One region of the Arthrobacter arabinosi genome, then DNA from elsewhere that is predicted to be linked to it. Evidence: predicted binding sites of a transcription regulator. Region 1 holds the regulator's gene; each other region holds the start of a gene.
What was found. The regulator LexA, encoded in region 1, represses DNA repair genes until DNA is damaged. The targets are predictions, from matches to a motif close to TCGAACANNTGTTCGA.
Positions count from the first base shown of each region.

Region 2: the regulator LexA is predicted to act here: its motif matches at 4,987-5,002, upstream of ruvA (Holliday junction branch migration protein RuvA).
Region 3: the regulator LexA is predicted to act here: its motif matches at 2,599-2,614, upstream of ACX80P_RS07025 (HNH endonuclease signature motif containing protein).

Region 1 is NZ_JBTNDF010000002.1:54,556-64,975, forward strand. It holds gene ACX80P_RS04470 (SseB family protein) at 1-625, opposite strand, end outside; gene priA (bifunctional 1-(5-phosphoribosyl)-5-((5-phosphoribosylamino)methylideneamino)imidazole-4-carboxamide isomerase/phosphoribosylanthranilate isomerase PriA) at 622-1,380, opposite strand; gene ACX80P_RS04480 (CG2302 family histidine operon protein) at 1,473-1,628, opposite strand; gene hisH (imidazole glycerol phosphate synthase subunit HisH) at 1,633-2,271, opposite strand; gene hisB (imidazoleglycerol-phosphate dehydratase HisB) at 2,268-2,885, opposite strand; gene ACX80P_RS04495 (DUF2461 family protein) at 3,008-3,697, opposite strand; gene ACX80P_RS04500 (histidinol-phosphate transaminase) at 3,774-4,868, opposite strand; gene ACX80P_RS04505 (LysM peptidoglycan-binding domain-containing protein) at 4,923-5,441, opposite strand; gene lexA (transcriptional repressor LexA) at 5,822-6,532, shown strand; gene ACX80P_RS04515 (ATP-dependent DNA helicase) at 6,564-8,636, opposite strand; gene hflX (GTPase HflX) at 8,629-10,212, opposite strand; gene ACX80P_RS04525 (class I SAM-dependent methyltransferase) at 10,335-10,420, shown strand, end outside.
Region 2 is NZ_JBTNDF010000001.1:671,825-682,244, forward strand. It holds gene secF (protein translocase subunit SecF) at 1-693, opposite strand, end outside; gene secD (protein translocase subunit SecD) at 690-2,435, opposite strand; gene yajC (preprotein translocase subunit YajC) at 2,521-3,093, opposite strand; gene ruvB (Holliday junction branch migration DNA helicase RuvB) at 3,193-4,308, opposite strand; gene ruvA (Holliday junction branch migration protein RuvA) at 4,305-4,934, opposite strand; gene ruvC (crossover junction endodeoxyribonuclease RuvC) at 5,063-5,638, opposite strand; gene ACX80P_RS03185 (YebC/PmpR family DNA-binding transcriptional regulator) at 5,675-6,433, opposite strand; gene pdxT (pyridoxal 5'-phosphate synthase glutaminase subunit PdxT) at 6,436-7,164, opposite strand; gene ACX80P_RS03195 (DUF1727 domain-containing protein) at 7,266-8,537, shown strand; gene ACX80P_RS03200 (type 1 glutamine amidotransferase) at 8,537-9,307, shown strand; gene ACX80P_RS03205 (VOC family protein) at 9,448-9,810, shown strand; gene ACX80P_RS03210 (M3 family metallopeptidase) at 9,872-10,420, shown strand, end outside.
Region 3 is NZ_JBTNDF010000002.1:613,744-624,163, forward strand. It holds gene ACX80P_RS07015 (dipeptide ABC transporter ATP-binding protein) at 1-991, shown strand, start outside; gene ACX80P_RS07020 (acyl-CoA dehydrogenase family protein) at 988-2,274, shown strand; gene ACX80P_RS07025 (HNH endonuclease signature motif containing protein) at 2,627-4,231, shown strand; gene ACX80P_RS07030 (SDR family oxidoreductase) at 4,547-5,200, opposite strand; gene ACX80P_RS07035 (LLM class flavin-dependent oxidoreductase) at 5,391-6,779, opposite strand; SAM riboswitch class IV at 6,816-6,929, opposite strand; gene ACX80P_RS07040 (helix-turn-helix domain-containing protein) at 7,116-7,736, shown strand; gene ACX80P_RS07045 (hypothetical protein) at 7,733-7,951, shown strand; gene ACX80P_RS07050 (SDR family NAD(P)-dependent oxidoreductase) at 7,981-8,739, opposite strand; gene ACX80P_RS07055 (GNAT family N-acetyltransferase) at 8,885-9,178, shown strand; gene ACX80P_RS07060 (TetR/AcrR family transcriptional regulator) at 9,175-9,753, opposite strand; gene ACX80P_RS07065 (alpha/beta fold hydrolase) at 9,848-10,420, shown strand, end outside.

The DNA of each region.
Region 1 (10,420 bases):
TGTCCTCCTGCCGGCGAACCGCCTGCTCGACGAGCGACGCGACCGCGGGGTCCTCGTAGGACGGCGTCCAGGGGACCTGCTGGGCGAGGGCCCAGACGGCAGGACGCCGGAGCACGAACGTGAGGTCGGCCCCCGGGTCGAGCACCATCAGCTGCGCCCCGTCGGCAGCAGCGGCGAGGGCGGCCCGCGACGCGTAGGCGGCAACGGGACGCGCGTCCTCGTGCCAGCGGGCCAGGGCCGCGGTGGAGGAGAAGACCGGCAGGGCCGTGCGGCCGTCCGGCCCCGTGAGGGTGACGAGCGCCATCTCGGCCTCCTTGTCGGAGTGCAGGCCGGTGGGGGCGTCCCCCGGTTCGCTGAGCCGGGCGACGATCGGGATGAACACCCTGGCCGTCGCCAGGGCTCCGAAGACCGCCCGCTCGGCATCGCCGGGCCCGCCCGCGGGTGCGAGGAGCCCGGTCAGGGCCGCAGCGAGCCGGGGGTCGCCCGCGCCGTCGTCGTCGTCGAACGCGTGCAGCGGGTTCTCCGGGCCGGAGAGGTCGCGGCCGGCCCAGGGCTGCCCGGCGGAATCCGCCGTGTTGCCGGCGAGGGCCGCCGCGATGTGGGCGGGGAGCTGCCGGCCGCTCACGCGTCCCAGGCGGGCAGTCCTGCCACGTCCAGGGCCTGCGGCAGGGTGAACGCCCCGGCGTAGAGGGCCTTTCCGACGATCGCGCCCTCGAGCCCGAGGGGAACGAGTTCGCGGAGGGCGGCGATGTCGTCGAGGCTGGAGATGCCCCCGGAGGCGACGACGGGGCGGGTGGTCTTCGCCAGCACGTCCTTCAGGAGTTCGAGGTTCGGTCCCCTGAGCGTGCCGTCCTTCGTCACGTCCGTGACGACGTAACGTGCGCAGCCGGCGTCCTCGAGGCGCTGGAGGACCTCCCACAGGTCGCCACCCTCCTCCGTCCAGCCGCGTGCCGCGAGCGTCGTCCCGCGGACATCGAGCCCGACGGCGATGGCGTCCCCGTAGCGGGCGATCACCCGCTCCGTCCATTCGGGGTTCTCGAGCGCCGCGGTGCCCAGGTTGACGCGCGTCGCGCCGAGCTCCAGGGCCGCCTCCAGCGACGCGTCGTCGCGGATGCCCCCGGAGAGTTCCACCTTGATGTCGAGGTCCTTCACCACGCGCTCGAGCAGGTCCCTGTTGGATCCGCGACCGAAGGCGGCGTCGAGGTCCACGAGGTGCACCCACTCGGCGCCGGCGTCCTGCCAGGCGCGGGCGGCGTCCACGGGGTCCCCGTAGCCGGTCTCGCTGCCCGCCTCGCCCTGCACCAGGCGGACGGCCTGGCCGTCGGCGACGTCGACGGCAGGAAGGAGCTCGAGGGTGGGAGATTCGGCGAAGGGGCTCATGTCTGCTGGCTGCTTTCGTACGGGCGGCGGGGCCGCGGTGGAGGAGCGGTGGAGAGGCGGTGGGAGAGGCGGAGGGGGCTGACCGCGCCGGTTCAGTCGGTCAGCGTGAACAGGTAGGCGGCCACGAGCGACAGTCCGGCGAGGGCGAGGAAGGCGATCCACACCCAGCGCGGGAACTCCTGTCCGCGCAGGGAGAAGGCGCCGCCGATGAGGAGCCCGGCCACGCCCATGAGCACGAGGCTCACCATCGGGTCACCGCAGCCCGTCGATCCAGTTGCGCAGGAGCTGGGCCCCCGCGTCGCCGGACTTCTCGGGGTGGAACTGGGTGGCGCTGAGCGGACCGTTCTCGACGGCTGCGATGAACGGGCCGCCGTGGTGGGACCAGGTGACCTGCGGCGGCTTCATGGCCGGCTGCGTGACGTCGAAGGACCAGTCCTGGACGCCGTAGGAGTGCACGAAGTAGAACCGTTCGTCGCCGATGCCGTCGAACAGGACGGTGTCCTCGGGCGGCTCGACGGTGTTCCAGCCCATATGGGGCACGACGTCGGCCTGCAGCCGCTCCACGGTTCCGGGCCACTCGCCCATGCCCGGCGTGCGCACGCCGTGCTCCACGCCCTCGTCGAACAGCACCTGCAGGCCCACGCAGATCCCGAGGACGGGGCGTCCACCGGCGACGCGGCGTCCGATCATCCGGAGGGCGTCGACGTCCTTGAGGCCCTTCATGACGGCGGCGAAGGCACCGACGCCGGGGACGAGGAGCCCGTCGGCGTTCAGGACATCGTCCGGCTTGGCGCTGAGGACGACGTCGGCGCCCACGTGTTCGAGGGCACGCACCACGGAGCGGACGTTGCCCGATCCGTAGTCGAGGACGGTGACGGTGCGGGCGGTCACAGCGCTCCCTTCGTGGACGGGATTCCCTCGACGCGCGGGTCCGGTTCGACGGCGGCGCGGAGCGCCCGGGCGAGGGCCTTGAACTGGGCCTCGACGATGTGGTGCGGGTCGCGGCCGCCGAGGACGGTGACGTGCAGGCAGATCTGTGCGTGCAGGGCGAGGGCTTCGAAGACGTGGCGCGTCAGCGATCCCGTGAAGTGTCCGCCGATGAGGTGGTACTCCTGGCCGGCCGGCTCCCCGCCGTGGACGAGGAACGGGCGTCCCGAGATGTCGACGACGGCGTTGGCCAGCGCCTCGTCCAGCGGGACCGTGGCCTCGCCGAAGCGCCGAATCCCGGCCTTCGTGCCGAGGGCGAGGCGCAGTGCCTCGCCGATCGCGATGGCCGTGTCCTCCACGGTGTGGTGGACGTCGATGTGCGTGTCGCCGGAGGACTTGATGGTCATGTCGATGAGTGAGTGCTTCGACAGGGCCGTGAGCATGTGGTCGTAGAACGGCACCGTGGTGTCGATCGAGGAGATCCCCGTGCCGTCGAGGTCGAGCTCGACGAGGACATCGGACTCGCTGGTGACGCGCTCTATGCGGGCCGTGCGGCCGCGGGCGGCATCAACTGTCATGGCTTCTTCCTTCTGTGCGCGTCATTCGGGCACGGATCGACGTGGGACCAGGGCGGATGGCGCATGCCACCTCGCGGTCCTGCCCTTCAATTCTAGGTGCACCCGCCCGGGCCGTCCGCCCGTCACCGCGCCCGGGCGCCGCCCGGCGGTCCGAACCGCTCCTCCGCGGTCAGGGCGGACGCACCCACGTAGCGGCTCAGCCACTCGTGCAAGGCGACGGGTTCGCGCAGGAGCGCGTCGATGCCCGAGGACGCGGAGGCGACATCCACCCAGGCGGGCCGCCGGACGCGGTGGTTGACCTCGATGCCCTTCCAGCGCAGCAGGTCCGCCCGGGGGTGGTCCGCCGGGTACCCGCGCGGCACCCGCTTCAGCGGTTCGGCGCGGCCGGGGCGGAGCATCATCCCGCCTCCGGTGATCGCCCTGATCGCGGCGACCAGGGCGGGGCCGGACACGGCGTCGGCCACCGCGGACCTGAAGCGGGCGAGCTGGTCGGCTGCGGGCAGCGGCAGGCCGGTGGCGACCAGCAGGCCGAGGCTGCTCACGCGGATGAACGCGCCCACGCCGTCGGGCCGATCGGCGACCGCGCCGATGAAGGTCTTGTACGGGGGGCTGTCCGCCCGGAATCTGAGGTCGTTGTGCGGGCGGTAGATCCGCCACTCCGTGAAGACCGTCAGGGCCGCGCACACCGCGGTGAAGACCGGGCGGACACCGTCCTCGTACAGGCGTCGTTCACGGGCCCAGAAGTCGCGGGAGTTGTCCGCCTCCAGCCGCGCGAAGAACGACTGCGCCTCGTCGAAGATCGGACGCTCCATGCGACACATGATGGGCGATGCCCGCAGGTGGCGCAAGACCCGGAAGGGCTCCCCCGCACGGGGTGCGGCGCGGGCGTCAGAGCAGGGTCGCCAGCGCTTCCAGGAAAGCCGTCGTCTCCTCCTCGGTGCCCGCGGTCACCCGCAGGGAGCCGGGGATACCGACGTCGCGGATGAGGACCCCGGCGTCGAGCAGTCCCTGCCAGACGCGATGCGGGTCCTCGAGGCCGGAGAAGAACACGAAATTGGCGTCCGATGGGGCCGGAGCGAGACCGAGGCCCTCGAGCTCGCGCACGATGCGGTCCCGCTGCACCTTGATCGCCTCGACGTTCGCCAGCAGCGTGTCCGCGTGGGTGAGGGCTGCGTTCGCGGCGGCCTGGGTGATGGCGGACAGGTGGTAGGGCAGCCGGACAAGACGCAGGGCGTCGGTGACCTCCTGCGCGGCCGCGAGGTAGCCGATCCGCGCGCCGGCGAGGGCGAACGCCTTGCTCATGGTCCGCGAAACGAGCAGCCGCGGGCGTCCCGGAAGGAGGGTGAGGGCGCTCTCCGTGCCCTCCTGGGCGAACTCCCCGTAGGCCTCGTCCACGATGATGATCGCGCGGGCGTCCTCGCCGGCCGCGTAGGCCGCCTCCACCACGTCGAGGCCGAGCGCCGTGCCGGTCGGGTTGTTCGGTGAGCAGAGGAACACGATGTTCGCGCCCGATTCCCGGACGGCGCGCGCGGTGTCCTCCGGCGTCATCGCGTAGGCGGCGCCGCGGTCGGCGGTGATGTAGCGCGTCCCGGTGCCGCTCGCGAGCAGAGGGTACATGGAGTAGGTGGGCGGGAAGCCGATGGCGGTGCGCCCGGGACCACCGAACGCCTGGAGGACCTGCTGGAGCACCTCGTTGGAGCCGTTGGCGGCCCACAGCTGGTCGGGCGTGAGGCCGTGCCCGAGATACCCGGCGAGGTTCTTCCGGAGCTGGGTGAATTCGCGGTCGGGGTAACGGTTGAGCCCCCGGGTCGCCTCGGCGACAGCCTCGACGATGGCCGCGTGGACGTCCGCCGGCACGCCATGGGTGTTCTCGTTGACGTTGAGCAGGATCGGGACGTCCAGCTGGGGAGCACCGTAGGGGTGCAGCCCGACGAGATCGTCACGCAGGGGAAGGTTGGCGAGGGCGTCGACGGAGGAGGGCACCCGTCGAGTTTAAGGGATGCCGTCGTCCGGGGACCAATGGGCGGCGTGAGCCGGTCAGCCCTCGGTGGGTACCGCGACGCGCTGCCCGGCCTGCACCACGGAGTTCGGCAGGTCGTTGAGTTCGACGATCTCCGCCACGGTGTCCCGGGGGTCGCGCTCGGGCGCGTACTGCATGGCGAGGTCCCAGAGGGTCTCCCCGGCCGCGACGCTCACCTCGACGGTCGCCGTGGTGGTCGGCGCCGATTCCCCCGCCTGGGCCTGGGAGGTGAGGAATGCTCCGAGGAGGATCAGGGCGGCGACGCCGAGGGCGATCGGCAGTCCGACCAGCAGCAGGCGCCCTCGCCGGGTGAGCGTCAGGGGGCCTTCCGCACTCCGCTGCGTGGAGGTACGGGGCTGCATGGAGGAACGGGGCTGCATGGAGGTACGGGCGGAGTCGGCACGGGAGGGGGCGGCGAAGGACGAGGGCACGGAGGGGCGGGTGGACGCATCAGGCGAGGGGACGAGCCGGAGGCGGCCGTCACCGCGGCTGGGCGTCCACAGCGAGCTGCCGTGCAGTACAGGTGCTACAACCATTGCCGATCCTCTTTCCTTCGAATGCTCCGGTCAGGTCAACCGCCTGATTCGAACACACGTTCTATTTGGCTCTGCCTATTTCTAGCACTTAGCAACGACCCGTGTCGAGACTCGGTCGAACACATGTTTGATAACTGCGCCCGTCTGTCCTAGCGTGAAGGGGACAGGATGTCGACCGCGGATGCTGCCCCTCCGGGGCGCTTCCCGAGCCGACATCCCCTACACAACCAGCCGCCTCTGACAAATACGGTTTCCGGTCCACGGATGCCGAACGGCGGTGACGACGGGATCGGCGATCCCAGGCGAAAGGCGCGACAGTGGCGGAACCAACAGCGGCAGCCCGGCAGGATTCGAACACCGCCGATGCTCCGGCAGGCGCCGTGCCCATCTCAGCGGGCCGGGGCAGGCCCCGCGGCCGCTCCGCATCCAAGGGCCTGACCGCCCGGCAGCTGACGATCCTCGAGACGATCCAGCGGTCGATCGCCGACAAGGGCTACCCGCCGTCCATGCGGGAGATCGGCGACACCGTCGGCCTCGCAAGCCTGTCCAGCGTGACCCATCAGCTGTCGCAGCTCGAGCGGCTCGGTTATGTGCGCAGGGACCCGAAACGTCCCCGTGCCATGGAGGTCCTGCTCCCCCTCACCCTCGCCCCGGACACGTCCGCGGGCCCGGTCGGATCGACCCCGGGCAAACCCTCCGAGTACCAGATCGCCGTCGACACCGCCCTGGTGCCGCTCGTGGGCCGCATCGCCGCGGGTGGACCGATCCTCGCAGACCAGATGGTGGAGGACGTCATGCCCCTGCCCCGCCAGCTCGTCGGCCACGGGGACCTCTTCATGCTCAGGGTCTCGGGGGACTCGATGGTGGATGCCGCCATCTGCGACGGCGACTGGGTCGTCGTCCGCCGTCAGCAGAGCGCCCAGAACGGCGACATCGTCGCGGCCCTGCTCGACGACGAAGCCACGGTCAAGACCTTCCGGCAGCGTGACGGCCACACGTGGCTCCTGCCGCAGAACACCCGCTACGAACCCATCCTCGGTGACCACGCCAGCATCATGGGCAAGGTGGTCTCGGTGATGCGCGCCCTGTAGCCGGGTAGCGCCGGGAGCGGGCCGGGACGCGTCAGCGCCCCGCGAGACGCTCCAGGATCCCCGTGACGGTGGCGCGGTCCGTCGTCGTCCAGAAGGGCGGGAGGGCGGCCCGCAGGAAGCCCCCGTACCTCGCGGTGGCGAGGCGGCTGTCCAGGACGGCGACGACACCCCGGTCCTCCGTCGCCCTGATGAGTCGGCCGGCGCCCTGCGCGAGCCGGACGGCGGCGTGGGTGGCGGACACGCTCATGAACCCGTTGCCGCCGCTGCGGGCGACCGCCCGGGTGCGCGCGGTCATCAGCGGATCGTCCGGCCGCGGGAACGGGATGCGGTCGATCACGACCAGCCGGCAGGAGAGCCCCGGCACGTCGACGCCCTGCCACAGCGACATGGTGCCGAACAGGCAGGTGTCGGGTTCGTCCGCGAACTGCGTGACCAGCGCGTTGAGCGAGGACTCCCCCTGGCACAGGATCTCGAAGTCGACCTTCGGGCGCAGCGCCTCGGCCGCCTCCTCGGCGGCACGCTTCGACGAGAACAGTCCCAGGGCGCCTCCCCGGGACGCTGTGAGCAGCCGCAGGAGCTCCTCGAGCTGCGCGTCGGAGGTGCCGCGCTCGGGTTTGGGCAGGTCCTTCGCCATGTAGAGGACGCCCTGCCGCGGGTAGTCGAAGGGGCTCCCGACGTCGATGCCGGTCCAGGCGGGCGCGCCGGGACCGCTGAGGCCCAGCGATCCCGCGACGGGACCGAACTCGGAACCGATCGCGAGGGTCGCGGACGTCAGGATCACGGTGTGGTCCTCGAACAGTCCCTCCCGCAGCCGTCCGGCGACGGACAGTGGCGCGACGTTCAGCGTCGCGGGCGCGCTCTCGTCGGGTTGCGAGTAGCCGGAGCCCGGCGTGAAAGTGCTGGGCCGCGACGCCCAGACGACCTCGTTGAGGTCCGACGCCGCGAGGATCCGCTCGGCGAGCTCGAAGACCAGCGTGGTGCGGGACCGCGCGACCTGCCGTCCGCCGTCGACGTCGGCTTCGGACTTGCCGTCCGTCTTCGTGTCCGACAGCGCCGCGCGGGCAGCATCCCTGACCTGGGCGAGGGACTGCTCGAGATCCTCGGGCAGTCCTCCCGGCAGCAGGCCCGAGGGGACGAGCTCGGCGGCCGCCTCGAACGCGTCGGCCGCCGTGTCGAGGGCGCCGGTGGTGATCGAGGCGTGGCGGCGGAGGGCCGCGGCGGCCGCGGTCACCATCGGGGCGGAGAGCTGGCCGGAGACGGCGCCGGTGACGCGGTCGTGGAGTTCGTGCGCCTCGTCGATGACGACGACGTCGTACTCCGGCAGCACGGCCAGTCCCTCGAAGGCGCTGATCGCGAGCATGGCGTGGTTGGTGATGATGATGTCGGCGTCCGCTGCCGCGGCGCGGGCCTTCTCGCTGAAGCACTCCTGGGCCATCGGGCACCGGGCGGCGCCAAGGCACTCCATGCTGGAGACGGACACCTGCCGCCACGCGCGGTCGCTCACGCCCGGCACGAGGTCGTCGCGGTCGCCGGTTCCGGTCTCCTCGGCCCATTCGCGCAGCCGCACCACGTCCCTGCCCAGCGCCGAGGACGGGCCGTCGGTGGCCGGGGCCGGGTGCGGAGCGGCGTCCTCGCCGAGGCTGAACAGCGTGCCGGGGGCGTCCTCCTCGGGGAAGCCGCCGCCGGTCTTGTGGAGGCAGACGTAGTTCGACCGGCCCTTGAGCAGGGCGACGTCGACGGGGCGCGTGAGGGCGGGTCCCACGGCCTCGAGGAGGCGCGGGAGATCCCGACCCACGATCTGCGCCTGGAGGGCGAGCGTGGCGGTGGAGACGATGGAGGGGCGGTCGCTGTCCATCGCATGCGCGATCAGGGGCACCAGGTACGCGAGCGACTTCCCGGTGCCGGTGCCGGCCTGGACGAGCAGGTGCTCGCCCGACCGGATCGATTCACTCACCTGGCGGACCATCTCGTGCTGGCCGGAACGCATCTCCCCGCCCATGGCCCCCACCGCGGCGTCGAGCAGTTCCAGGGCCTGTCGGGCTTCAGCCGAGGGGGGAGCCGCGTCCGACGCCGCCCCGGCGCCGGACCGCGTGCTCTCACTCATGCCGGACGTATGCCTCCAGCTCGGCGGCCAGGCCCTCCCGGACCATCACCTCGAGGCGCGTGCCCTCACCGACGTGTTCGAGGCCGAGGATCTCGACGTCCTCCTCGTGGAGGCGGCTGAGGATCTCGCCCCGCTCGTACGGCACCATCAGGTCCAGCTTCACGCCCGGGCGCGGGATGCTCGTGCTGATGAGCTGGCGGAGTTCCGTCAGCCCCGCTCCCGTCCGTGCGGAGACGACGACGGACCGGGGTTCGCGCTGCCGCAGGCGTTCGATGACGAACGGGTCGGCGGCGTCGGCCTTGTTGAGCACGATGATCTCGGGCACCTTGCGGGCGTCGACCTCGGTCAGGACGGCGCGGACCGCGGCGATCTGACCCTCGGGGTCGGGGTGGGAGGCATCGACGACGTGCAGGATCAGGTCGGAGTCGGCGACCTCCTCGAGCGTGGAGCGGAACGCCTCGATGAGCTGGGTGGGCAGGGAGCGGACGAACCCGACGGTATCGGCGAGGGTGTACCCGATCCCGTCCGGCGTCTCCGCCCTGCGGACCGTCGGATCCAGCGTGGCGAACAGCGCGTTCTCGACCAGGACGCCGGCGTCGGTGAGCCGGTTCAGCAGCGACGACTTCCCGGCGTTGGTGTAGCCGGCGATGGCCACGGAGGGCACCTGGTTGCGCCGGCGGTTGGACCGCTTGGTCTCCCGCGCGGGCTTCATCCCGGCGATCTCGCGGCGGAGCTTCGCCATGCGCGTGCGGATCTTCCGCCGGTCGAGTTCGATCTTCGTCTCGCCGGGACCGCGCGAGCCCATGCCGGCGCCCGCGCTGCCGACCTGGCCGCCTGCCTGGCGGGACATCGACTCACCCCAGCCGCGCAGGCGCGGGAGCAGGTACTCGAGCTGCGCGAGTTCCACCTGCGCCTTGCCCTCGCGGCTCTTGGCGTGCTGGGCGAAGATGTCGAGGATCAGGGCGGTCCGGTCGATCACCTTGACCTTCACGATGTCCTCCAGCCCGCGGCGCTGCGACGGCGACAGCTCGCTGTCGACGATCACGGTGTCGGCCCCGGTGGCCTGGACGATGCCCTTGAGCTCCTGGGCCTTCCCCGAGCCGAGGAACGTGCCCGGGTCCGGCTTGAGGCGCCGCTGGACGATGCCGTCGAGCACCTCCGACCCGGCCGTCTCAGCCAGCGCGGCGAGCTCCTGCAGGGAGTTCTCGGCGTCCTGCGCGGTCCCCTCACTCCACAGGCCGGCGAGGACGACGCGCTCCAGCCGGAGTTGCCGGTACTCGACCTCGGTGACGTCCTCGAGTTCGGTGGACAGGCCCGCGACGCGGCGGAGCGCGCGGCGCTCCGCGAGGTCCTCCTGGTCTCCGTCGGCGCCCGACGGCCCGTCGTCCTGCGAGAGGGCCAGGGCCCGTGACCGCCAGGTCTTCTCGGTCGGCACGGACGGCTCCTCCGTGCCCGGTGTTCCGTTCTTCGCCTTGGCCACGGCAGCTTCGTCGCTGGCGAGGATCCGGTCGATGACGGCCTGGATCTCCTCCGGGCCCATGTCGGCGCCGGTGGAATGTCCGTGATTCTCGGTCATGGTCTCCCTAGTTCAGTGGACTTCAATCCTACGGCTGACTGCCCGGCGCACTCCAGCGTATTCTCCCAGCGCGAAACCCGCCCTCCCGTGCCGGCTCCCGGCGTGCCGATAGGCTTCTGCCCATGGAGTCTCAGCACTATTTCAGCGCCCAGCCTGCGGGACCGGACACGCGCCGGCCGCTCTCCGTCGTCCTGGACGGCGCCCGCCG
Region 2 (10,420 bases), on a different contig from region 1:
CGAGGTCCTCACCTCCGCGGTGTTCTCGCGGATCTTGTCGAACACCACCACCGTGTCGTACAGGGCGTAGCTCAGGATCGTGAGGAAGCCGATGATCGCCGAGGGCGTGACCTCGAAGTCGCTCAGCGAGTAGAGCCCGGCCGTGACGACCATGACGACCACGAGGGCGGCCATCGCGGCGAGGGCCATCTTCCAGGTGCGGAAGTAGACGGCCATGAGGATCGCGGCCAGCAGGACGAACACACCGAACCCGATCAGGGCCTGCCGGCTGACGTCCTCACCCCAGGTGGGGCCCACGAAGCTCGAGGTGACCTGGTCCTCGTCGACGCCGTACCCGGCAGCGAGGTTGTCGCGGACGCTCAGTGTCTGGTCGTCGGAGAGACGCTCCGTCTGGATGCGCATCGTGTCCCCCGCGATGTTGGTGACGCGCGGGACGGCCTCGGGGACGACGTCGGTCACGGCCTGTTCGCCGACCGCGACATCGGTGTTCTGCGTGGCGGACACGGTGAACTCGGAGCCGCCCCGGAAGTCGATGCCGAGGTTGAAGCCGCCCTTGACCACCGGGATGATGATCGAGATCAGCAGGGCGACCCCGGCGATCAGGAACCAGAGGTTCCTTTTGGCGACGAAGGGGTAGGAGCGTTTCCCCGAGTACAGCTCGTTACCGAAGGTGGCGAAGTTGGTGCGGCTCATTCGGTGGTCTCTTTCCTGGACGAACCGGTGCGGCCCGCGAGGGCCTTCTGCTGTTCCGCGCGACGACGCTCGGCGATGGTGAGGCGCCGCTCGGCCTCGGCCGACGCGCCCTTGTTCTTGGTCCGTGCGACGGCGACCGGCTTCGCGGTGCCCTCGCCCGGCTGGCGGAGGCGGCCGGCGCCGCGGTACAGCGGGATGCCGCCGAGGCGCCTCGGATCCAGGCCGGACCAGGGGTGTCCCTCGCCGAAGAACTTGGTCCGGGCCAGGAGCCGGAGGACCGGGTGGGTGAAGAGGAAGACGACGATGAGGTCGGCGATGGCGGTGAGGCCGAGCGTGAACGCGAACCCGCGCACGTTGCCGACGGCGACGAAGAACAGCACGAGGGCGGCCAGCAGGTTCACGGCCTTCGACGCGAGCACCGTGCGCTTGGCACGCCGCCAGCCGTTCTCGACGGCGGAGACGAGGCCGCGTCCGTCGCGGAGCTCGTCACGGATGCGCTCGAAGTAGACGATGAACGAGTCGGCCGTCTGGCCGATGGCCACGATGAGCCCGGCGACCCCGGCGAGCGAGAGGCGGTAGTTCTCCGTCCAGCCGAGGATGCAGATGGCCAGGTAGGTCAGGACACCGGCGACGACGAGCGATGCGATGGTGACCAGGCCGAGGAGACGGTACTGGAACATCGAGTACGCGGCGACGAGGAGGAGCCCGATCAGGCCGGCGATGAGCCCGAGGCGCAGCTGGTCGGCACCCAGCGTGGCCGAGATCTGCTGTTCGCTCTGGATCTCGAAGCTGATCGGCAGTGCACCGTACTTGAGCTGCTCCGCGAGGGCGGCCGCTGATTCCTCGGTGAAGTTGCCGCTGATCTGGGGGTTGCCGTCGGGGATGACGGCGTTGGTGGTCGGCGCGGACACGATGCGCCCGTCGAGGACGATCGCGAACTGGTTCCGCGGGTCGCCGTCACCGATCGCGTACAGGCGCTCGGTGACCTCGCGGAAGGTCTTCGTGCCCTCGTCGTTGAAGTCGATGTTCACGGCCCAGGTGTTGAGCGTCTGGCCGCCCTGGCTGCGCTGCAGCCCGTAGCTCGCCGTGGAGATGTCCGTTCCCGGCACCTCGACGGGGCCGAGGATGTACTTGCCCTGGGTGTCCGGCTCGCACGCGACCATCGGCTTGTCGGCGGGCGCGGGCTCCTCGGCCGGTTCCAGTGCTGCCGGGTCCAGGCAGTCGAGGGCCTCGAACTCCTTGTAGAGCTCGGGGGTGATCCAGTTGGGGTCGCTCGCGTCCTTCGGTTCCGCCGCCGGCTTGGGGAGCTGATCCTCCGGCGTCGGCGTCTCCGCGGCCGGGGCCTGGCCGGGCCCGCCGGCGAGGACGGGGCGGAACTCCATCTGCGCGGAGGCCTGGATGAGATCGCGTGTCTGCGCGTCGGGGGTGCCGGGCAGGGAGACGATGACGTTCTGGCCGGACTGGGTGTTGATCTCCGCTTCGGCGACGCCGGAGCCGTCGACGCGCTGGCGGATGATCTCCACCGCCTGGTCGAGCTGTTCGGGCGTGATCTCGCTGCCGTCCTGGACCCGGGGGGCGAGGATCATCTGCGTCCCGCCCTCGAGGTCGAGGGCCAGGCGCGGGCTCCAGCTCGCGGTGCTCCAGTAGGAGCCTGCTCCCAGCAGGGTTGCGAGCAGTGCTGTCAGTACGCCCAGCCAGACTAGTGTCCGCTTGGCTGCCGTCCCGGGACCGGTACGAGGCATGGTGGGATGTCCTTATGCAGTGGCGCGTCTGGTGCGCCGGTTGATCGTGGGGGCGCCGGTACGGGTACCGGCGCCCTACGGAATGCTAGTTGTCGGGGTTCGCTTTGGGGTCGCGGGCGTCGCGCGCGTCGCGGTTTTCCCGCTGGGACTCCCGGTTCAGGCGCTCCAGCGTCTCCTCGGGGCTCTCCACGCCCGACGTCGACCCGGGGGTTCCCGCGGCGGTGGACCCGCCGGCCGGGCGGCGGTCGACGCCGTCGATCGAGGACACGTCGTCGGGCACCGAGGCGCCGTCGGAACCGGTCCGGTCCGTCGGGTCGGGGACGGCGGCGTCTGCAGCCCCGGCGGCGGGTTCCTGCTGGACCACCTTCGAGAGCGCCTGCGTGTGGACGGTCGCGAAGGTGCCGGGCGAGAGTTCGAGGACGGCCTTGTTGTTCTCCTGGTCGATCGAGACGACGGTGCCGAAGAGACCGAACTGGGTCATGACCTCGGTGCCGGGTTCCATCTGGGTGCGCATCTCCTTGACCTGCTGCTGCGCCTTCCGTTGCCGGCGGAACATGGTGAAGAGGAGGAAGGCCAGGGCCAGCGGGAGCAGCAGACTGAAGATGTCGAAGCCGCCGGTCTGTCCGGTGGTGGGCTGGGCGACTACATGTGCAAGCACTGGGGATCCGTTCCTGGGACTGGGGTCTGGGTGGCAGGACTGTGCCGCGGCACACATCGTGAGACACCAGTGTAAAGCCGATTCCTGGGCGTCCCCGCGTCAGGAGTCCGGCTGGGCCCAACTGTCAACCGTCGATTCCGTGGCCATCAGGTCCTCCGGCGCGACGGAGAACAGGTCCTCGGGCATCGCGGCCGCGACGTTCTGGGGCATCTCGATGCCGAGGTGCCGCCACGCGGCGGCCGTCGCGATCCGCCCGCGCGGGGTGCGCCCGAGCATGCCCTCGCGGACCAGGTACGGTTCGGCGACGGTCTCGACCGTCTCCGGCTCCTCGCCCACGGCGATCGCGAGCGTCGACAGTCCCACGGGCCCGCCGTTGAACTTGGTGATGAGCGCGGTGAGCACCGAGCGGTCCAGCCGGTCGAGGCCCCGCGCGTCCACCTCGTACATGTCGAGCGCCGCGCCCGCGGACCGGGCGTCGATGAGGTCGGCGCCGTGCACGAGCGCCCAGTCCCGGACGCGCCGGAGCAGGCGGTTCGAGATACGCGGGGTGCCCCGCGACCGGCCGGCGATCTCCGCGAACGCGGCCGAACTGACCTTCATGTCCATAAGCATCGCGGAGCGGCGGAGCACGAGCTCCAGCTCCTCCGTCGAGTAGAACTCGAGGTGCCCCGTGAAGCCGAAGCGGTCCCGGAGTGGGCCGGGAAGGAGCCCCGCGCGGGTCGTCGCGCCCACGAGGGTGAACGGCGGCAGCTCCAGCGGAATCGCGGTGGCGCCGGGCCCCTTGCCGACGATGATGTCGACGCGGAAGTCCTCCATGGCCATGTACAGCATCTCCTCGGCGGGCCGGGACATGCGGTGGATCTCGTCGAGGAAGAGGACCTCGCCCTCGGTGAGGGAGGACAGGATGGCCGCGAGGTCCCCGGCGTGCTGGATGGCGGGACCGGACGTGATGCGCAGGGGCGCGTTCATCTCGGCCGCGATGATCATCGCGAGCGTCGTCTTCCCGAGGCCGGGAGGGCCGGACAGCAGCACGTGGTCGGCGCTGCGTCCGCGGAGGCGGGATGCCTCGAGGACGAGCGAGAGCTGCCGGCGCACGCGCTTCTGGCCCACGAAGTCGTCGAGGTTCTTGGGCCGGAGCGCGGCCTCGACGGCGCGGTCCTCCGGGTCGGCGGCCGGCGCGACGAGCGGCGCGTCCTCCTGCTGCTCGCCCGTCATCCGCCCACCGTCGTCCGGGCCGAGCTGCGGGCGCCGTCCTGGCCGAGCCTGCGCAGCGTGAGTTTCAGGATCTGGCCCACATCACCGGTCGCGGCGACCTCGGGAGCCTCGTCGACGGCGGCGTCGATCGCCGCGCCGGCGTCCTTCTCGGACCAGCCGAGGCCCATCATGGCGGTGAGGACCTGGCCCTGCCACGTCTGCTTGGGTACGCCGGGCTTCGCGTCGAGCGGGACCAGCTTGCCGGCGAGTTCGAGGACGATCCGGCGGGCGCCCTTGGGGCCGATGCCGGAGACCTTGCTGAACGCCTTGTCGTCGCCCGAGGCGGCCGCGATGCGGATGGCCTCGGGCGTGTGGACGGCGAGGACGGCGAGGGCGAGGCGGGGCCCGACGCCGCTGACCGCGAGGAGGGTCTCGAAGACCTCCCGCTGGTCGGCGTCCTCGAAGCCGAACAGCGTCATCGAGTCCTCCCGCACGATCATGGCGGTGGCGACGGTGGCCTGCTCCCCCACCCGGAGACCGGCGAGGGTCTGGGGGGTCGCCTGGACCAGCATGCCGAAGCCGTTGACGTCGAGGACGGCGGAGTGCAGGCCCACGTGGGTCACTGTTCCGCGCAGTGAACTGATCATGAAGAGCTCCAAGGGCGCTTGCGGGCGGAGGTCGCCGGGCGTCCACCCGGCGTCGAACACACGTTCTAATGCACTACGGTACCGGTGTGCCGCTGCAGGCACGAGTCGCCACACCGCCGGCCGTCCGGTCAGCGGCGTCGGGCCCGGGCCTCCGCCTCGGCCCAGAGGCGCTGCGCCGGGGTGACCAGCCCGCCGGCCGCGGCCGCGGCCGCACCCTGCGTCCCCACTCCCCGACGCCACGCGTGCGTGATGGCCAGGGCGAGGGCGTCGGCGGCGTCCGCGGGCCGAGGCGGCGTATCGAGGCGCAGGATCTTCGTCACCATCTTCGTGACCGCGACCTTGTCCGCCTGCCCGTTCCCGGTGACGGCGGCCTTCACCTCGGTGGGAGTGTGCAGGGCCACCGGGATACCCCGGCGCGCCGCGGACACGATGACGACCCCGGACGCCTGCGCGGTGCCCATGACGGTGCTGATGTTGGTGCCGCTGAACACGCGCTCGACGGCGAGGGCCTGCGGCTCGTGCAGGTCCAGCCAGGCGTCGACGGCCTCCGCGATGACCAGGAGCCGTTCGTCGAGGCTCTGCCCGGCGTCGGTGCCGACCACGCCGACGGCCACGAGGGTGGAGCGCCGGTTGGGCTCGATGTCGACGACGGCGAGTCCGCAGCGGGTCAGCCCGGGATCGACGCCCATCACGCGGAAGGTCACGGTGCTACAGGCCGCGCGGGGGCGAGGAGGACGATGTCAGTCCTCGTTCTCGAGTTCGGCCAGGACCTCGTCCGGGAGGTGCGCGTTCGAGTAGACGTTCTGGACGTCGTCGAGCTCCTCCAGGGCGTCCACGAGCTTCAGGAACTTGCGGGCGCCGTCGGCGTCGAGGTCCACCTGCATGGAGGGCACGAACTCGACCTCGTCCGTCTCGTACTCGATGCTGCTCTCGTCGAGCGCCGCGACCACGGCCCGGAGGTCCTGCGGCTCGGAGACGATCTCGAAGGACTCCGACGACTCCTTGACCTCGTCCGCACCGGCGTCGAGGACGGACAGGAGCAGTTCGTCCTCGGTGAGGTCCTTCTTCGGCAGCGTGACGACGCCCTTGCGCGCGAACAGGTAGGCCACGGAGCCCGGGTCGGCGATCGTGCCGCCGTTGCGGGAGATGCCGAGGCGCACCTCGGAGGCTGCACGGTTCTTGTTGTCCGTGAGGCACTCGATCAGGAGGGCGGAGCCCTGGGGACCGCGCGCCTCGTACATGATGGTCTGGTAGTCGACGGCCTCGCCGAGGAGCCCGGCCCCGCGCTTGACCGCGCGGTTGATGTTGTCGATGGGGACCGAGGTCTTCTTGGCCTTGGAGACGGCCAGTTCGAGCCCCGGGTTACCCGCGACGTCGGCGCCGCCGGCCCGCGCCGCGACCTCGATGTTCTTGATCAGCTTGGCGAAGGACTTCGCGCGCTTGGCGTCGATCGCGGCCTTCTTGTGCTTCGTTGTTGCCCACTTGGAGTGCCCCGACATGCCTACGCTTCTCCTCTGATCATCCGAATAAACAGTTCATGGACCCGCCGCTCCCCCGTGACCTCCGGGTGGAAGCTCGTGGCCAGCAGGTTCCCTGAACGCACTGCGACAATTCTAGCCACCGGTTCCGGGTCCGCACCGGCGCCGGCCCCGTCCGGGGAGGGCCCGGGCTGCGGCGTCTCCGAGGCGGGCACCTGCGCGAGCACCTGCACGCCCTCGCCCACCTTCTCCACCCACGGGGCACGGATGAACACGGCACGCACCGGATCGCCGCCGTCCGCGCTCCCGGTCGCGGCGAGCCCGCCGAAGGAGAGATCGGTCTCGAAGGACTCCCGCTGCCGCCCGAACGCGTTGCGCCGCACCACCATGTCGAGGCCGCCGAGGGTCTGCTGGGGATTGCCGAGGCGGTCCGTGGACGGGTCCGCGAGGACGTCGGAGAGCATGATCATCCCGGCGCAGGACCCGTAGACGGGCATCCCGCCGGCGATCAGCTCGCGCAGCGGTCCGGCCAGCCCGAAGGTGCGGGTGAGCTTGTCCATCGTCGTGGACTCCCCGCCGGGGATGATCAGGCCGTCGACCGCGGCCAGCTCGGCGGCCCGCCGCACGGGCACGGCCCGCGCGCCCAGGGACTCGATGGTCGCGATGTGCTCGCGGACGTCGCCCTGGACGGCGAGGACGCCGACGACGACGCCGGACACGGGCGAGGGGACCGGGGAGGACGGGGAGGTCATCCCCCAATTCTAGGTTCTCCCGGCCCCGCCTCCGGCGGGCGTGAGGAGCGCCTCCCCGCCACGTCCCGGGGAGGCGGGCGGGCCTGCGGTAATTTGGAGGCATGAATCCCCTTCCAGTCCTCGTGGGCAAGGCCGCGCGCTTCGCCTCCCGCCTGCGCGGCGGAGGCTCCGCGTTCCCGGGCCTCGTGGTCGAGCGCCTCGACCCCGGCTTCATGGGCCGCGCCCTGTCCACCCTCCCCCGGGGCGTCGTCGTCGTCAGCGGCACGAACGGCAAGACGACCACCACCAAGATGGTGGTCGAACTGCTCGAGGGCCAGGGCCTGACCGTGTTCACCAACCGCACGGGCAGCAACTTCACGCGCGGTGTCGCGGCGGCCCTGCTCGGCGAGGTGGACTGGCGCGGGCGCCTCACGGCGGACGTCGCCGTCCTGGAACTGGACGAGGCCCACGCCGTGCACTTCGTGAAGCTCGTCCCTCCCCGGTACTCCCTGCTGCTCAACGTCCTCCGCGACCAGCTGGACCGCTTCGGGGAGATCGACGCGACCACGCGCCTGCTCGAGCGGATCGCGCTCGCCACCACGGGCACGGTCGTGCTGAACCGCGAGGACCCGCGGGTCGCAGGTCTGGCGGCGTCGATCACGGCGGCCGACGTCGTCTACTTCGGCCTCGACGCCTCGCTCCGGAGCACCTTCCCCAACGACGACGAACTCCGCGGCGCCGCGGGGACCGCACCCGCCTCGGCCCTCCCCGCCGACGTCGTCCTCGCCTCTGTGGACGGCAACGCGGCCGTCTTCGAGGTGGAGGGCACGACGACGCGCACCGACCTCCGCCTGCGCGGCGTCTACAACATCTTCAACGCCGCGGCGGCTCTCGCGGCGGCCCGCGCCGTCCTCGGCGGCAGCGCGGACGGCGATCAGCTGTTCTCCTCCCTCGCCGCCGTCGAACCGGCCTTCGGGCGGGGCGAGAGCCTCGTCGTCGACGGGCAGCCCCTGGAACTGGTGCTGGTCAAGAATCCGAGCGGCTTCCGGCTCGGCCTGAAGTCCTTCGACCCCGCCGGCTGCGCGACGATGATCGCCATCAACGACAACTACGCCGACGGTCGCGACATGTCCTGGCTGTGGGACGTCGACTTCGATTCGCTGGGCCTCGGCGGGGTGGACGTCGTCACCGGGGTGCGGGCGTACGACATGGCGCTGCGCCTCAAGTACGACGACGTCCGCGTCGGCGCCGTCGAGCCCGACATCACCGACGCGCTCCGGCAGTTCATCCGCGGCTCCGCGGGACACCCGAAGCGCATCTTCTGCACGTACACCGCCATGCTCGCGGTCCGCCGCGAACTGGCCAAGATCACGAAGGTCGAGGTGGTCTCCTGATGAGTGACGCCCCATCCGCCGGTGCCCTCACCGAGGCGCCCACCGACCCGTCGAAGGGCTCCCTGCGCATCCTGCAGCTGTACCCGCGCGAGATGAACATCTACGGCGACTACGGCAACGTCCTCGTGCTGAAGCAGCGCCTGGCGTGGCGTGGCTACGGGGCCGAGATCCTCGAGCACAACGCGGGAGACGAGTTCCCCGACGACGTCGACATCATCGTCGGCGGCGGCGGCCAGGACAGCGGGCAGGTGGTCATCCAGGAGGATCTGCAGGCCATCGCGCCGAGGCTCCGGGACCTCGCCGAGGACGGCACCCCGATGCTCCTCATCTGCGGGCTGTACCAGCTGTTCGGCAACACCTTCCGGACGTACGAGGGCACCGTGATCCCGGGCATCGGGGTGCTCGACCTCGAGACCCGCGGCGGCTCCGAGCGGCTGATCGGGAACGTGGTGGCCACGAGCGAGGAGTTCGGCGAGATCCACGGCTACGAGAACCACAGCGGCCAGACGTTCCTCGGCAGCGGACTGAAGCCCCTCGCCACCGTGATCAAGGGCGCCGGCAACAACGCGGAGGAGAAGCACGAGGGCGCCCGCTACCGGAACATCGTGGCGAGCTACCTGCACGGATCGCTGCTGCCGAAGAACCCGGCGATCGCCGATTTCCTCCTGCGCACCGCGGCGGAGCGGAAGTTCGGCGCGTTCGACGACGCCGGCGTCGACGACTCCCTCGCCGAGCTCGCCCGGCAGCACGCCGGAGCCCGCCCCCGGTAGGACAGCACCCCGCCGGGCGCGTCAAGGGGCGACGACGACCCCGGCGACCGCGGGGTGCAGCCGGTAGCGTTCGACAGGACGGACCCCGGTCGGGGCCCGCCACCCCATCGGGCCCGCTCAGGGTCCGCGGAAGGAGCGTCATGGCCAAGGCAGTAGCAACAGTCTGGGTGCCCGTCGAGGACATGGGTAGGGCCCTCGCCTTCTACCGGGACACCCTCGGACTCGAGGTGACCATGGAGCAGGAGGACTGGTCCACGCTCGACGCCGGCGGTTTGACCATCGGCCTCAACGCCCGCGAGAACACGCACGGCGGGCGGGGCGGCGGCGCGGTCATCAGCTTCGAGCCCGAGGGTTCCATCGAGGACGAGCTGGAGCGCATCTCGACCCGTGGCGGTGCGTCCATCGAGGGCGGGATCAGCGAGTATCCGTGGGGGCGGATCCTGCCGTTCAAGGACAGCGAGGGCAACGACCTCCAACTCTACTCTCCCCCGTCCGAAGGCTGAGCGCGTCGCCGGGGTCGGGGGTGGTGCGGGTCACTGCAACAACGTGCAAAAGTTGGTTCCCATGAGCAACCCTTTCCTTGAGCCCAGCACCCTCGACTACCAGCTGCCTCCGTTCTCGGCCATCCGGGACGAGCACTACCTGCCGGCGTTCGACGCCGGGTTCGCCGAGCACCTCGCCGAGATCGACGCCATCACGGGCTCCCCGGAGCCCGCCACCTTCGAGAACACGGTCATCGCCCTCGAGCGGGCGGGCAGCACCCTGGACCGCGTCTCGCGCGTGTTCTTCAGCAACTCGGTGAGCCACGCGACCCCGGCCGTCCAGGAGCTCGAGCAGCAGATCGCCCCCCGCCTCGCCGAGCACGAGGACACCATCAAGCTCGACCGCGCGCTGGTCGAGCGCGTCCGGCAGGTCCCCCTGGAGGGGCTCGACGACGAGTCGGCGCGCCTGGTGGAGGAGTACCTGCGCGGGTTCGTGCGGGCAGGAGCGGAGCTCGACGACGACGCGCAGGCCACGCTGCGCCGGCTGAACGCGGAGCTGTCGGCGCTGAGCACCGAGTTCTCGCAGAAGCTCCTCAAGGACACGAACGATTCCGCGCTCCTGCTCGACACC
Region 3 (10,420 bases), 560 kb from region 1:
CGTCCCGTCCGCGGCCGGCAAGGGCACCCGGCTCTCGGCGGTCCCCCGGGTGTCCGTTGCGTCAAGGCCCACACGGCCCTCCGCGTTCTCCGCCGACGCCCCGGCGCTCGAGGCACGCAACCTCGTGAAGACCTATGCTGCGCCGGGCGGCACACGCCGTACCGTCGTCGACGACGTCTCCTTCACACTTGCGGCGGGGAAGACCCTCGGTATCGTCGGTGAGTCGGGGTCCGGCAAGTCGACGACGGCGCGCATCGCGCTCGGCCTCACCGAGCCCGACGCCGGGACCGTCACCCTCGGTGGTCTGCCGTGGGTGGGGAGCGCCGTGCGGACCGAGGCCCTCCGCCGCCCCCACCGGCCGGATATCCAGCTCGTCAACCAGGATCCGCTGAGTTCGTTCGACCCCCGCTTCAGCGTGGGCCGCGTCATCACCGACGCGCTCGACGCCGGCTCCATCGGGTTCCCCGGGGAGCGACGGGACCGCGCGGCAGAGCTCCTCGGGCAGGTGGGTCTCCCCCTGGACCTCGTCGACCGGCGACCGCTCACCCTGTCCGGCGGTCAGCGGCAGCGCGTCGCGATCGCCCGGGCCCTGGCGCTGCAGCCACGGGTCCTGCTGCTCGACGAACCCGTCTCGGCGCTCGACGTCTCCATCCAGGCTCAGGTCCTCGACCTTCTCGCGGATCTCCAGGAGCAGCTCGCACTCAGCTACCTGTTCATCAGCCACGATCTCGGCGTGATCCACCACGTGAGCGACGACGTCCTCGTGTTGAAGGACGGCCGCGTGGTCGAGTCGGGTACGGCGTCCTCGATCTTCACGGCACCGGCCACCGATTACACGCGTGCACTGCTCGACGCCGTACCCGACATGCCTGCCCGCGTACCTGCCGGCGTCGTTCCGGGTGCTCCCGGTGCTGTATCCGGTGCTGCACCCGGCAAACCCGGCGCGCCCACCTCCACCCCCGACCACGATCCGGCAGGAGCCGACCGATGACCACCGACACCCTCTCGACCACAGCCGACGCCCGTTCCGCCGACGCTCCGTCCACCTACGTACGGCTTGCCGAGCGCTTCCGTCCGCTGTTCGACGAGATCGCTGCCGGTGCGGCGAAGCGTGAGGACGAGCGGATCCTCCTGCACGCCCAGGTGCGGCAACTCGCGGACGCAGGATTCACGGCGCTGCGGGTGCCGGTCGAGTACGGCGGGAGCGGGGTGAGCGCCCCGCAGTTCTTCCGGCTGCTGATCGAACTGGCAGCCGCGGAGTCGAACCTGGCGCAGGCCCTCCGCTGCCATGTCGCGTTCGTCGAGGACCGCCTGTACGCCGACGATCCGGTCTGGCTGCGCCGCGTCGCCCAGGGCGCGGTGCTCGGAAACGCGTGGACGGAGACCGGGCCGGTGCCGGTCGGCGGTGTCAGTACCACCATCACGCGCGACGGTGACTCCTACCGCGTGAACGGCACCAAGTACTACACCACCGGGAGCCTGTACGCGGACTGGATCCAAACGGGTGCACGGACGGCCGACGGCGTCGACGTCATCGCGCTCGTGCAGCGGGACGCGCCCGGGGTCGAGGTGATTGACGACTGGGACGGCTTCGGCCAGCGCCTCACGGCCAGCGGCACGTCGATCTTCCGCGACGTCGTCGTGTCCGGGGCGGACGTGATCACGGAGACGGAGCATCCACCGTACGACACCGGCGTGTACCAGCTCGTCCACGTGGCGACCCTTGCCGGGATCGCGCGTGCGGCTGTCCGCGACGTGGCTGCGGAGGTCCGGGGGCGGAGCCGCACCTTCAGCCACGGGAACGGTACGAGACCCAGTGAGGACATCCAGGTGCAGCAGGTCGTGGGAGAAGTGTCGGCGCTTGCCTTCGCGTCCGAGGCTGCAGCACTGCGAGTGGCCCAACTGGTGCAGGAGGCCTACGAGGCACACCTCGACCTCCCACGTGCAGACGCGGACTCCGCCGCAGTTGCGGTGGAGTTCGCGTCGTCGCAGGCGCAGATCGTGGTGACGGACCAGGTTCAGCGGGCGGCGGCGACCATCTTCAACGCGCTCGGGGCGTCATCGACCCGCCGGGGCCTCCAGCTCGATCGGCACTGGCGGAACGCCCGCACCATCTCGTCGCACAATCCGGTCATCTACAAGTCGAGGATCGTGGGTGATTGGGAGATCAACGGGACGGTGCCGGAATTCGTGTGGCGGGCGGGCGACGCACCTGGGGCCTCATCGGCGGACTCACCGGAGGACGACGGCGGTAGCGTGCCCGCGCCGGGGTGACCCGGGGCACGGCGGGACGACGGCGGTGGGCTGCCTGGTGAAGCTCGCTCAGCCGCCGACGGGCGCGTGGCCGTATCGTCCGAACAACCGCTCACGCAGTTCCGACGGGACCGAGCCGTCGGACCCAGGCGAGAACGGGGCCGGTGCATGGGCCGGCGCCGTCGTCACGCACCTTGGCGGGGCGGCGACGCCGTAGCAGGGACCAACCGGGTCAGGGCGGCATTCAAGTGCTCGACAGTGCCCTGCCGCACCATATTCACAGCAGCCGGGGTATGTGGACGGAGGAGGCCACTCTTATCCACATAACACTTCTGTCCGCCGAAATAGTAGGTGTGTTCGATAAAATTCAGGTATGGCAATCGCACCGATCGAGCCCGTCAACGCGACGCCGAGTCCTCTGGACTGGGCGTGCGACGCGCTTGGCGAGTGCGCACGAGGCGTGAGTCAAGAGCACCGAGTCATGACGAGGAAGGAGGCCGTGCGGTTCATCGTCGATGTCGAAAACGCCTCGAAGCTCGTCGACTACCTGCAGGTCCTGGCAGCCAGGCTGGCCGAGGAGCACAACCTCGCTGACCCCGATGGTGATCGATTGGCCGGCGGTTCGCTCCTGGCGCGGGCAGAGCGGTCCGTCAGCACAGACGACCCTGGCAGGGATGCCGAAGAGGGACGCACCTCATCCGCCAACGGATTCAGGAACTGTGCCGACTTCCTTCGCGCCACACTGGGTATCAGCCGGGCGGAAGCAAAGCGACGGTTGACCCTGGCAGACCTGGTTCTCCCCCGCGTGTCGCCGACCGGAGCGACGATTCCACCGCGGCTCACGACACTCGGGGCAGCAATGGCCTCAGGTCGCATGAGTGGGCGTGCCGCGATCATCGTCGCACAAGCGGTGCAGCGGGTGGACCCGTTCGCGACACCAGAGCAGCTCGAGTCGACGGAGCAGCACCTGACACGGCAGGCGATCGAAGCCGACGAAGACATCCTTCGCGTGATCGCGCGCAGTTGGGAGAGCGCCTTCGATCAGGACGGGCAGGAACCAACGGACAAGGTGCTGCGCGCACGGCAGGGCGTCTTCCTCAAGGGCAGACGCCACGGACTCCACTTCCTCGAGATCGGCGCAACGGACGAGCAGTTCGAACATCTGGCAACGGTCATGAATTCGACCGCCAACCCGCGCGGTGCATCGGGCAGGACGGACGATGCCACGCACGGCCAAACCCCGAATATCGCCGGTGGCTCGACCGGCTCGACCGGCTCGACCGGCTCGACCGGCTTTGACGGCTTTGACGGCCAGGGCGTGGACGAGTCCCATAGTGCTTTCGTCGATCCTCCACCTCAGACGAGGGCCCAGGCACTCCTGGAAGGACTCGTTGCCGCCTGTAGAGTCGCCTTGAGCACTGCGGCCCTTCCATCGACGGGTGGCCATCGTCCGCAGGTGATGGTGACGATCGATTACAACGATCTCCTCGGCGCGACTCAGCGGGCCGGCTACTCCGTGTTCTCCGAGCAGATCAGCGCAAGGAACATCAGGAAGCTGGCGTGCGACGCGGACATCATCCCGCTGGTTTTGGGCAGCAGCGGTCAGATACTCGACATCGGACGGGCGCAGCGCCTTTTTCCGCCACACCTTCGGCGAGCGCTCGTGGCCAGGGACAAGGGCTGCGCTTTTCCTGACTGCTCCATCCCGGCCAGTTGGTGCGAAGCCCATCATCTGGAGCCGTGGTCGGCAGGTGGCACGACGAGCATCGACAACGGCGTCCTCCTGTGTTCCCGTCATCACCACGTCATCCATCAGGATGCATGGAGCGTCCAGTCCCGACATGGCATTCCGTGGTTCACTGCGCCTCGGACTCTGGGTCCTCCGGGAATCGCGCGCCGGAACCGGTACTGGCAGGCCGGGCGAGTGGTCAACGGAGCACTGATCGACGGCGATGCCCGGCCGAGCCGAAGCTTCTAGAACGCACCCCGGACGTCTCGGAGCACAGCGCCTGATGTTCGCTGTTCTTGGTGCTTACAGTGCGTCCCGGCGCAGTTCGTCCCCGCACCGTTCGACCCCGCGTGGTCCGGCCCAGTCCGGCTCGATTCGTCCAGAGCGGTGCCCGCAATACCGCGCAATACTGCGCGTTGCGGCCGGTGCGGCCGGTACGGCCGGTGCGATCGGTGCGACCGGTGCCGGTTCAGGACCGACCACCCACACAGGAGCGCTGATCGCCCGACGCACAGAAGGCGGCACCCCACCGGAGGGCGCCGCCTTCGTACCGCCGTCGTCGGACTACAGTGCGGCCTCGATGGCCTCCGCGACCGGCGTCTCACCGCTGTTGAACTGGATGGTCTTGTCCACCGTACCGAGGTTGCCGAGCACGACTGCGGCTACGAGAGCCACGTCCTCACGGGCCACCGAGTCCTGCTGCGGCTTCGCGGACACCTCGATCTTCCCGGTCCCGGGATCCGTGGTCAGGGACCCGGGCTGGAGGATGGTCCACGCGAGTTCCGTGTTCCGCAGGTACTCGTCAGCAGCAGCCTTCGACTCCGCATAGGAGAAGAAACCGTTGTCCTCCGGAACGCCATGGTCCTTGCGTGCACCGAGGTAGGACACCATCACGTATCGACCGACCGAGGCCTCCTGTGCCGCATCCATCGAACGGATGGCCGCATCGCGGTCCACCGCATACGTGGCTTCCGGGCTCGAGCCACCAGCGCCGGCAGACCATACGACCGCGTCATGACCACGGAAGACGTCGGCCATCTGCGCCACCGACAGCTCGGAGACGTCGGCGACGACGGGGGTCCCGCCGGCCTGCTCGACATCGCCCGCGTGGTCCTTGTTGCGGAAGATCGAACTGACCTGGTGACCCTGGCTGGTCAGGATCTTGGTGAGGTGCAGTGCTACTTTTCCGTGCCCACCGATGATGGCTACGCGTGACATGGGAACTCCTTCTGTCGTTTGACGTGTCGTCGGATGCCTTGTCTTCGACGCTAGTCCTCGCACCGTCGAGCTGGCCACCTTCGTGCAGGTGTTCCGCCGCCAGCGGAGGCCTATTCCCGCGTACCGTCATCGATGGTCACCGCACGCCACGCGCGCTCCCCCAACGACTCGAGAACCGGACAGCCGCACCCTACGGGCGGACGGGCTGGAGCCGATACTGCGCACCGCGGTGCTCGTCGGGCAGCTTGTCACCCTTGCCGAACAGCTTCTGGCGCAGTGTGCCCTCCGTGTACTCCGTCGGATACGCACCCCGCTTCTGCAGTTCCGGCACGACGAACTCGATGACGTCCTCGAAGGTCCCCGGCGTGATCGCGTAGGCCAGGTTGAAACCGTCAATATCGGTCTCCTCGACCCACGCCTGGAGCTCATCGGCGACCTGCGCACCGGAGCCGACGATGCGCGGGCCGAGCCCACCGATACCCGCAGACTCGGCGATGTCCCGCACAGTCCACGGCGACCCGTCGTCGTTCACCTTCTGGAAGTTCGCGACAGCGGACTGGATGGCATTGGACTTCACGTTGCCGAGCGGTTCATCCGGATCGTAGGCGGAAAGATCCACGCCGAGCCACCCCGAGACGAGCACGAGGGCTCCCTCGTAGCTGACGTACTGCTGGTAATCGGCGTGCTTCGCCTGGGCCTTCTCCTCCGTCTCGTCCGTGATGACGGTGAGCAGCGTGTAGATCCGCACCGAGTAGCGATCCCGACCCTCGGCCTCCACCGCATCGCGGATCTTCTGGACGACGTCCTTCAGCCTCTCCTTTGTGGGTGCAGCGACGAACACCGCCTCGGCGTTGCCGGCCGCGAAAGCGATGCCACGGGAGGACGCTCCGGCCTGGTAGATGACCGGCGTCCGCTGGGGCGAGGGCTCACTGAGGTGGATCCCCGGGACCGTGAAGTACGTTCCGTCGTGGTCGATGTCGTGGACCTTGGCCGGGTCGGTGAAGACACCGGTCTCGCGGTCGCGGACCACGGCATCGTCCTCCCACGACCCTTCGAGCAGCTTGTAGAGGACCTCGAGGTACTCGTCCGCGTGGTCGTACCGGGCATCGTGCTCGAGCTGGTCCTCGTTGCCCATGTTCCGTGCCGCAGAGGGCAGGTAGCCCGTGACCACGTTCCAGCCGACACGTCCCCCGGTGAGGTGGTCCAGCGTGGAGAGCCTCCGCGCGAAGGGGTAGGGGTGCTCGTACGCGGTGCCCGCGGTGACACCGAACCCGAGGTGTTCGGTGACGAGCGCCATCGCGGAGACGAGCAGGAACGGGTCATTGACCGGCGTCTGCGTGCCCTGCCTCAACGTGGCCTCGTTGGACCCGCCGTAGACGTCATAGGTGCCGAGGACGTCGGCGATGAAGATGCCGTCGAAGAGGCCCTTCTCGAGGGTCCTCGCGAGGTCGGCCCAGTAACTCAGGTCCTTGTAGCGCCACGACTGGTCGTCCGGGTGACGCCAGAGCCCCGGCGACTGGTGGCCCACGCAGTTCATGTCGAAGGCATTGAAACGGATACGGCGCGGTGGTGTGGGCATGCGGAGTCCTCATGTCGGGGCACCACCGAGGCGGAAGCGCCATACTTGCCCGCACTGCCTGTGCCGGGCCGAATCCTCACCTGGGGCACCCCGCTACAGCGAGAGGGTTGCCGTCCAACGAACCAGGGTTTTGCGTTGGAGCTCTTGATTCTGGTGTCGAGCGTAGGTGCACGGGTGCGCCGTCGTCCACCTGCCAGCGTCATCGCGCGTCACGCACCAGACGTCCCGCGGTGCCCGGGATGGCCCGACGACGGCGGCAGGCACCCGCCGACGAAGAGACCGGAAAAGTGCAAAGAAAGTATTGCAAACACTTCTTTGTAAGTGCACGCTGGTCGCATGGAAGAGACCATGGGCACAGCAGGACACGCTTCCGATGACGGCAACCGCGTCCTCGACGGGGAAGCACTCAAGGCCCTCACGCATCCCCTCAGGGTCCAGCTACTGGAGGTCCTGTCCAGCTACGGTCCGCAGACCGCGTGCAGCATCGCCAAGCGGGTCGGCGAATCGAGCGGGGCGACGAGCTACCACCTGAGGCAGCTGGCCCGTTACGGGCTCGTCCGCGAGGTGGAGAATCGCGGTACCGCCCGCGAGCGCTGGTGGGAACGCCCCCGCGGGTCACTGACGCTCAGCACCCCCGAACTGGAACAGGACCCCACCACCCGGGAAGCGACCCGGCAGGTGAACCGCCGGTTCGAACGCGGCCGGGCTGAGGCGCTCGCGACCTTCATGGCCAGTGGCTGCGAGGCCGTCCCGTCGGAATGGGCGGACGCCGCCATGATCGCGACGATGAACGCCCACCTGACAGCGGACCAGCTCGCAGCGCTCACCCATGAGCTGAGCGGGATCCTGCGCGAGAGGCTCGACGCCTACCGCGCCGAGCCGGGCACCCCGGGCACCCGGCCCGTCCAGCTGCACTTCAACGCATTCCCCCTCATCGACACCCAGGAGACGTCATGACCAGCGCAACCCTTCACGCCGGATACCCGGCACTCACGGCACCATCCCACGCAGGACTCGCGTCGCGGACACTCTTCCGCCTCGGCACCGCGTTCATCGCGGCAAGCTCATCCCTCGCCTCCGCGGAGGGCTCCGACGTCGAGCTCTTCCGCCGCCACCTCGAGCGACGGACGGACCTGCGAGCCCTCGCCCACAGCGGGATCCATCTCCTCTAGGCACCCCTCCCCCGGCCACAGCGTCTCACCTACCGCAGGTAGGACGCCCCGTTGACGTCCACCACGGTGCCGCTGACCCAGAGCGGAGCATCGGTGGCGAGCCAGGCGACGGTCTGCGCCACCTCCTCCGGCGTCGCGACGCGGTTGAACGGGCTCTGCGCCCGCACCGCGTCGCCCTTCGGACCGTCGAGCACGGTCCTGCCCATGTCGGTCTCGACGAACCCCGGCGCGACGGCGGCGGTCAGGATCCCGTGGGGCGCGAGCGCCACGGCGAGGGACTGGGTCATCGCGTGCAGCGCAGCCTTGCTCGCGCCGTACGCAGGGGTGACGGGCTCTCCGCGATAGGCACCGCGTGATCCGACACTGACCAGCCGACCGCCTTCCGGGCCCGCCGGCCGGTCCAGCAAATGCCGTGCGACGAGCCACGCCAGGTTGGCAGGGCCGAGGAGATTGACGTCGAGCGTGCTGCGCCACGCCGCCTGCCAGTCGTCGAAGGACACGGTGTCGATGGGATGCGCCTCGAAGATGCCGGCGTTGTTCACCAGGACGTCGAGCCCGCCCAGCGCGCCGACGGCCTCGTCGACGATGCGCCTGCAGGCGTCGGGGTCGCCGACGTCGCCGACGACCACCGCGTGCCCGTCGCCCGGAAGCGCGTCCCGGACGGCGGTGGCGGCGCGCCCGTCCCGGCCGGCATGGACGGCGATACGGTGCCCGCGTCCCGCCAGGTCATGGGCGATGGCTGCGCCGATGCCCCTGCTCGCACCGGTCACCAGGATGTTGGGAGTCATGGCTCCGACCGTACCTGCTGAACCGCCCAGCAGCGGTAAGGATCGATCGGAGCGCCGCGACCCGACGACCCGATACGGAAAACGGGCTGCCTCCATCCCGGACAGGCACGTTGACCCGGACCGGAGCGGATGCGAGGGTGGGCGGATGAGCACCGACACCACAGGAGTCCGGATCAGCAACGACGACACCCAGAGCCGCTATGTGGCAACCCTCGACGGCAGCGCCGTCGGGACCGCCGCCTACGAACGGTCCGGTGACTCGATCACCTTCACCCACACGGTCGTGGATCCGGACGTCGAGGGTCACGGCGTCGGCAGCACCCTCATCCGATATGCGCTCGACGACGCCCGCGCACGGCATCTCGCGGTCGTCCCGCAGTGCGCATTCGTGGCGGCCTTCATCGAGGACCACCCGGACTACCAGGACCTGACCGGCTAAGCCGCTCCCCGCATCCCCTCGCGGAGGGCCGCGTCGATGAGCACTTCGGCGGCCCGGCGCGCCTGGCCTGCCGCCTCGGAGGAGCCGGCGATCGCCGCCGTCGTCTGGGCGCCCTCGGCGAGGATGGACAGCTGCGGCGCCAGGTACACCGGCGCTCCCGCCGCCTCGGCCAGATCCCCCACGTAGTCCTGGAACGATTCCTTGTGCTTCCTGGCGTAGTCGGCGACCTCGGGGCTCACGGCGCCGAGCTCCGCGAAACTGTTGATGAAGCCGCAGCCGCGGAAGGAGTCCTCGCCGAACCACTGCGCGAGGTAGTCGAAGATCGCCAGGAGGCGTGCCCGCGGACCATTGGCGGCACGGACCTGCCCATCGAGTCCCTCCGTCCATGAGCGGTGCCGGCGCTCGAGGACGGCCATGACGATGCTGCTCTTGGACGGGAACTCCTGATAGACCCGCTTGAGCGAGACATGCGCGGCAGCACGCAGCTCATCCATGCCGACGGCCTGGATGCCCTTCGCGTTGTAGAGCGCGTCCGCGGTCTCCACGATGCGACGTCGGACCTCGGTGTCTGTCATATTGCCATTCTACTTGAATTGAGAACGATGGTTCTCTATATTGGCGACCGAGGGAGAACGAACGTTCTCCCCGCTCGAGACAAGGACCACACCTATGGGTTTCATCAAGGTCGGCACCGAGAACAGCACGGACATCGAGCTCTACTACGAGGACCACGGTGCAGGCCGCCCGGTCGTCCTCATCCATGGCTATCCCCTCGACGGCGGCTCGTGGGAGAAGCAGACAGCTGCACTCCTCACGGCGGGCTATCGCGTCATCACCTATGACCGGCGCGGCTTCGGCCGGTCCAGCAAGCCCACGACGGGCTACGACTACGACACCTTCGCGGCGGACCTGAACACGGTCCTGGAGACCCTCGACCTGAACGATGCCGTGCTCGTCGGCTTCTCGATGGGTACCGGCGAGGTGGGCCGCTACATCGGCACCTACGGCGAAGCACGCGTGGCGAAGGCCGTCTTCCTGGCCTCGCTCGAGCCGTTCCTCCTCCAGACCGACGACAACCCCTCCGGCGTCCCGGCGTCGGTGTTCGACGGCATCCGGGGCGCCGCTGTCGAGGATCGCTACGCCTGGTTCACGACCTTCTACAAGGACTTCTTCAACACGGACGACTTCCTCGGCAACCGCCTCAGCGAGGAAGCACTGCGCAACGCCTGGAACATCGCCTCG